One region of the Proteiniborus sp. genome, then DNA from elsewhere that is predicted to be linked to it. Evidence: predicted binding sites of a transcription regulator. Region 1 holds the regulator's gene; the other holds the start of a gene.

Region 1 (3,452 bases):
GAGTATCATTGCTGAAATATCTTGAGGAGTATACTGTTTCCCATCTATTAGTGTATTATGGTCTTTACCCATATATCTTTTAATTGAAGCAATTGTTCTATCTGGGTTTGTAACTGCTTGCCTTTTTGCTGTTTCTCCAACAAGTCTTTCTCCATCTTTTGTAAATGCAACTATAGATGGTGTAGTTCTATTTCCTTCAACATTGGCAATAACAACTGGTTCTCCACCTTCCATTACTGCCACACAAGAGTTTGTTGTTCCTAAGTCAATTCCAATTATTTTTGACATATTTATTCCTCCTTATGTAGTACAAAATTATTTTGAAACCTTAACCATACTAGGTCTTATAACTTTTTCTTTAATTTTATAGCCCTTTAGAAAAACTTCTGTAACCACATTTTCTTCATAGTTCTCATTTTCCTCTTGAGCAACTGCGTGATGATAGTTTGGATCAAAGTTTTCTCCTAATGCATTTATTTCTTCTAAACCATTAGATTTAAGGGATTCCATTAATTGTTTGTATACCATCTCTACTCCTTTATATAAATTCTCTACAGTAGATTCTTCAATATCTACTTTAAGTGCTCTATCAAAATTGTCTATAACAGGAAGCAAAGATGTAATTAGTTCTTGTGTTGCATATTGAAATATGCTTTCTCTTTCTTTTTCTGTTCTCTTTTTGAAGTTGTTAAAATCAGCTTGAAGTCTCATATACCTATTTGAAAGTTCTTCATGCTCAGTAGCTGTCTTGTTATATTTTTCTAACAAATCGCTAACATTAATTTCTTTATCATTCTCATTTTCTTCAATAGTGGCTTCTAGATTACTATCAGCGTCTCCATTCTCTAAGCTACGCTCAACAAAATCTTCTTTTGCCGTTTTTTCCATTTTCTAGCCCTCCATTCAAAGATATTATTGTATTGTGCATCATTTTGACAATTTCACACTTTATCATTGTATGACTTGTGTCTTTAGCTCTATTCTATAAAATTTTTCTTAATTATTTCATTCAAATCTAAAGATAACGACCTGACCACACTTATTACATTAGAATAATCCATCCTCGTTGGTCCTATAACACCTATTTTCCCTATAGTTCTTCCATTTAAGCTATATGTGGCAGTTATTACACTACAATTTTTTATTTCTTCGTAGACGTTCTCATTGCCAATTGTAATCTCAATATCATTTTGTCCTTCACCAAGCATCATTTCTAGAATATAAGGCTTATTTTCAATAAAAGAAATAAAATCTCTAGCTTTTTCCACATCATTATACTCTGGAAAGTTAAAAATTTTAGTTACACCATCTAAAAAGATTCCAATTTCAGCAGTATCGTTTAATGTATTCATTAAAATTGGGATAATGTCTAAAATTGACTTTTTGAACTCATACATTTCTTTTATTAGATTATCTAATATTTCTGGGGCAATTTCTCCAATGTTGCAATCCTTTAGTTTGTCATTTAAATAATTGGATATTATATTAAGATGATCAGATGAAATACCAGAGTCAGTTCTCAAAACAGTATTTTTAACTATTCCAGAATCAGTTACAATAACCATCAATATTTTAGTCTCATCTATAGGAACTAATTGAATATGTTTTAACTGACTTTTTTTTATTTGTGGGGCAATGGCAAGAGAAGTATAGTTTGTTACCTTTGATAGAATTTTAGCAGCATTATAAATAAGCTGATCAACTTCTCCTATTTCCTCTATAAGCTTACTTTTTAAATCATGTCTTAATATAAAATCTAAATCTGTTGATTGCAACAGTCTATTTACATATAGTCTATATCCTTTATCAGAAGGTATCCTACCTGCTGAAGTATGAGGCTGAACTAAGTAGCCTAGCTCTTCTAAGTCAGACATTTCATTTCTGATAGTGGCAGGACTAACGCCTAAATCAAACCTTTTTGAAATAGTTCTAGAGCCTATAGGTTCAGCACTAGTTATATAGCTTTGTATAATTGCCTGCAAAATTTTAAGTTTTCTATCGTCAAGCATCATACATGATCACATCCTATTTTATTATTAGCACTCTTGGTTGTTGAGTGCTAATCTCATGATTTTAAGTTATCATTGTTACATTAAATTGTCAATACCTTTTTGCATATTTTATTTATGGAAGAATTTCCATAAAAACTATATTACATAAATCTAAACCTTTAAGTGTTAGCTTAATATTTCCTTTGCTTTCCTCTAATAAACCTTCTTTTATAAATTTATTTATAGTTTTTCCATAGACTTCTTTTATATTAATGTTGAATTTGTCTTCAAAGCTTTTAAAGTTAATCCCTTCAATTAATCTAAGACCTAATATTAAATATTCTGCCATTTCCATATCTTTTTCTATAAATTCTTTTTCTTCTATAGCTAGTCTTTTATTAGATACTTGTTCAAAATAGAAGTTCATATTCTCTGTATTGCCATATCTATTGCTTTTAAAATATGAATGAGCAGACAATCCTAATCCTATATAGGGTTCACATTTCCAATAGATTATGTTGTGCTTACTTTCCCATCCTTTTTTAGCAAAATTAGATATTTCATAATGGCAATATCCTTTTTTCATTAGTAAATTTATTCCTTCGTGATACATGTCCCTTTCAATATCTTCGTCAGGCAGAGCTAACTGATTATTAATGTATTTATCATAAAAAAAGGTACCTTCCTCTAACTTCAGACTGTAATAAGATATGTGCTCTGGTTGTAATTCCGTGGCTAATTCTAATGTTCTTATTGAGTCTTCTAAAGTTTGTTCTGGAAGATTAAACATCAAATCAAAGCTAACATTATTAAATTCATATTTTCTTATAAGCTTGTAGGTATGAATAAAATCTTCTACTGTGTGTATTCTTCCAATTTTTTTTAACATTGCATCATTCATTGATTGAACACCAACGCTAATTCTGTTTATTCCTGCAATTTTATATATTTGTAACTTATTTTGGTCTAATGTTTTTGGGTTTGCTTCAATAGTAACTTCTTTTACTCTATCAGCATTTAATTTTTTGTGTATATATTCCATTATTTCATAGACATATTTCCCATCTATTACTGTTGGTGTACCTCCACCAATAAAAATTGTTCCTACATTATAATCTTTTAACTCTTCTTCATACATATCTATTTCCTTCTTTATAAAAGAAATGTACTTGTCTGCATTATCTAGTGTCCCAGGAAAAGAACAAAAATCACAATAATAGCACTTACTCTGGCAAAAAGGAATATGGATATATATTCCAATGTCTTTCATTAGAAACACTCCTTTATATATTTAAAAGCTAAGGAACTTTTCCTTAGCTTCACACCATTATAATCATAAAATAATATATATTAATCGAACACTTGCAGGACGAGACTATGACTGTTATAGAGTATAGATAAAATCTATTTTAGCTCCGTGTGTTTCTATTGTTATTATTCATTACTTTTCATCATATTTTA
Region 2 (3,452 bases), on a different contig from region 1:
TAATATTACCCAGTCGCCAACAGCAGGGTAATCATCTCTTCCAGTTGCAGAATTAATCATCTTCCCTGAGACTGAAGCGAATATCTCACCATCTTCAGTGTATACTTTATATAAACTTCTGTATTCTACTGCTACTCTTCCAATGCTATAGGAATCACCATACTGCTCAATTCCTTTTTCAAAGCATTCGTTCCAGCCTAAATCAAGTAAATTATATTTGTTTGTCAATTCTTAATCCTCCCATTAATTTAGGGCATAGAAATACCCTAGTTGTAGTTTTTTTAGATGAACCACTCCTAGGGTTGTATAGGCACAAAAACGCTATATAACTAAAATTTATAAACGACTAGTTATAAATTGATTGACATATCTCTAGAAGTGGCAGTATGAAATTATTAGATTTGTTTAAGTAAAAATTACATTTAATATTTTTCATAACGCATCACTCCTTCTATTATTCATACTTTATATAATAACAAATTATAGTATATTTGTAAACAATATTAATTAAATATTGTCCGTAGCGTCAATTTCATATTTTAATATTATGTCTATAATTCTATTTTTCACTTTCTCAGTTTCATCATAATTCATATTTGGAATATACTGCGCTTCCATTAGGTCGTGATTTTTCTTTGCGCCTGCTAGCTTTTTTATGGCTATGGATATTAAATTCTCGTACACTTTTTTGTTGTCTTCTATGCTTTCTTTATAGTTATTGTATATTTTTTTATTAATATATTCGTTTAAGTCTATTACCTTAATGTTGTTATCTTTAGCTGCATCCATTATAGATAAAGCTATATTTAAATCCTTGATTATAATAGTTTCTATCTTTTCTGGTATCAATGGTGTATGGAAAACTTCTACATCAACGCCTCTCTGAGTAGCTTCTTGGTATACTTTTTTCATCAATGTTGTTTTCCCTGTACCTATTTCTCCTTTTATATAATAGGTCTTATCTATATCCCTAAGTAGTGTGTCAGTATGCTCTGCCCATCCAGTTGGTGTATATGCACTACCAAATAAATGCCTTTCTTTCCCTACTTTCTCCACCAATGGTAAGCCATTAAGCACTTCCTTTATTAAATTATCTGTTAATACATTAAGCTTTCCAAAATCCATTACTTCTTCCATTTTCCAAATTGTATCCTCTTGAATAAGTCTTGCTGCTTCTAAATATTTATATGCGCTTTTATAAAACTTACTGTTTCTATCTATTACCTTTATGATTTCCTCTCTATTTTTTTCTAAACCTTTAGAATCCCAGTATTCTCCTAGGTTTATTATCATATCTATAGCACCAGGATATTTTGGATCTATAACATGAGGTGCGGTACCATCAACTACAGCTATTTTTAATTTTGGTATCATAACACTATCAATAGATTCTCTATCAGAGGAACAATGATGATACTCAACATCATATCCCTTTTCTTGCATATAAATCCCAATATTTCGCATCATTGAAGATTTTCCTGTTCCAGGTCCACCTTTTAAAATAATTATTTTATTTGCATCTTTTCTATTTATTATATAGTCATAATACGAGAAAAAACCCTTAGATGTATTGCCACCTGGGAACATCCTTCTTTCCTTACCTATCATTTTATGAATCTCCCTCCAGTTTTTATATACTAGTCTCTTACCCTTATTTTATATTCTATTAGACTAATATATACTTAGTTACTACAACTAGTAACTTTTTATTAAATCTTTTATATATATAAGAATTATCCATGGGCGAAACAGAAAACGAGTATAAATTTCATTAAATCAAGAAATAAAACATAAGTATCCTTAATTTTATGTATAACCCATTGACAAATTATATGAATTTGGTAAATTATAATTAGCACTCTAATGAAGAGAGTGCTAATTAATGTGATGAATTATTTACGAAGGGAGAAGGTTTTATGGTAAAAAAAGAATTTAAAGCAGAATCTAAAAGATTATTAGACCTGATGATTAACTCTATCTATACTCATAAAGAAATATTTTTAAGAGAGCTTATCTCCAATGCTAGTGATGCTATTGATAAAATGTATTATAAAGCTTTATCAGATGAAAACATTACATTCAATAAAAATGATTATTACATCAAAATAGTAGCTGACAAGGACGATAGAACATTAGCAGTATTTGATACAGGAATTGGTATGACAAAGGAAGAACTAGAAGAAAATCTAGGAACAATAGCAAAGAGTGGTTCTTTTGCATTTAAAAATGAAAATGAACTAAAAGACGGATATGATATTATAGGTCAGTTTGGAGTGGGCTTCTACTCTGCATTTATGGTGGCAGACTCAGTTACAGTTTTAAGTAAGGCATTTGGTAGTGATCAAGGCTATAAATGGGAATCAACTGGTGCTGATGGATATACTATAGAACCATATGAAAAACAAAGTGTTGGAACAGAAATTATACTAAAAATAAAAGAAAATACTGATGATGAAAACTACGATGAATTCTTAGAAGAGTATAGAATTAAATCTATAATAAAGAAGTACTCAGATTTCATAAGATATCCAATTAAAATGGATATTAGTACAAGAAAACTTAAGGAAGGCACTGAAAATGAATATGAAGAAATAGTGGAAGAAAAAGTTGTAAATAGTATGGTTCCAATATGGAGAAAGAATAAGAATGAGCTTAGTGATGAAGACTATGAAAGCTTTTATTCTGAAAAGAGGTATGGTTTTGACAAGCCTCTAAAGCACATACATATTAGTGCTGACGGAGCAGTAAGATACAACTCAATATTATTTGTTCCTGAAAAAACACCTTATGATTTTTACACTACAGAATATGAAAAAGGATTAGAATTATATTCTAATGGTGTCCTAATAATGAATAAATGCCCAGATTTGGTTCCAGACTATTTTAGCTTTGTAAAAGGTATGGTTGATTCAGAAGATTTATCTCTAAATATTTCAAGAGAAATGCTTCAACATGATAGACAATTAAAAATCATCGCTAAAAGAATAAAGGAAAAAATAAAAAGCGAATTACAATTGTTACTAAGAAACGAAAGAGAAAAATATGAAGTTTTTTATGAAAACTTTGGTAGGCAACTAAAATATGGAGTCTATAGTGATTTTGGGCAAAATAAAGAAATACTTCAAGATTTGCTAATGTTCTACTCTTCTACAGAGAAGAAAATGGTTACATTGGATGAGTATGTAGGTAGAATGAAGGAAGAACAGAAGTATATATACTATGCCTCTGGAGAATCTGTTGAAAGAATTGATAAAATGCCCCAGATAGATCTTTTATCTGAACAAGGATATGAAATCTTATATTTTACAGATGATATAGATGAATTCGCCATTCGTATGTTAATGAATTATAAGGATAAGGAATTTAAATCTGTATCTAGTGGAGATTTAGGCATAGAAGATATGGATAAAGAAGATAATAAGACCTCTGATACACAAGAAAACAAAGATATA

What was found. The regulator HrcA, encoded in region 1, represses chaperone genes, less so after heat shock. The targets are predictions, from matches to a motif close to TGTTAGCACTCNNNNNNNNNGAGTGCTAACA.
Region 2: a site for HrcA is predicted at 1,851-1,881, ahead of htpG (molecular chaperone HtpG). Genes of this name have one in related genera too.

What each region holds. Positions count from the first base shown of each region.
Region 1 covers NZ_JAWRHZ010000055.1:9,472-12,923, reverse strand. The annotation lists gene dnaK (molecular chaperone DnaK) at 1-288, opposite strand, end outside; gene grpE (nucleotide exchange factor GrpE) at 316-888, opposite strand; gene hrcA (heat-inducible transcriptional repressor HrcA) at 978-2,012, opposite strand; gene hemW (radical SAM family heme chaperone HemW) at 2,125-3,261, opposite strand; gene lepA (translation elongation factor 4) at 3,433-3,452, opposite strand, start outside.
Region 2 covers NZ_JAWRHZ010000057.1:24,163-27,614, forward strand. The annotation lists gene rsgA (ribosome small subunit-dependent GTPase A) at 1-228, opposite strand, end outside; gene ABV008_RS12065 (PRK06851 family protein) at 508-1,608, opposite strand; gene htpG (molecular chaperone HtpG) at 1,917-3,452, shown strand, end outside.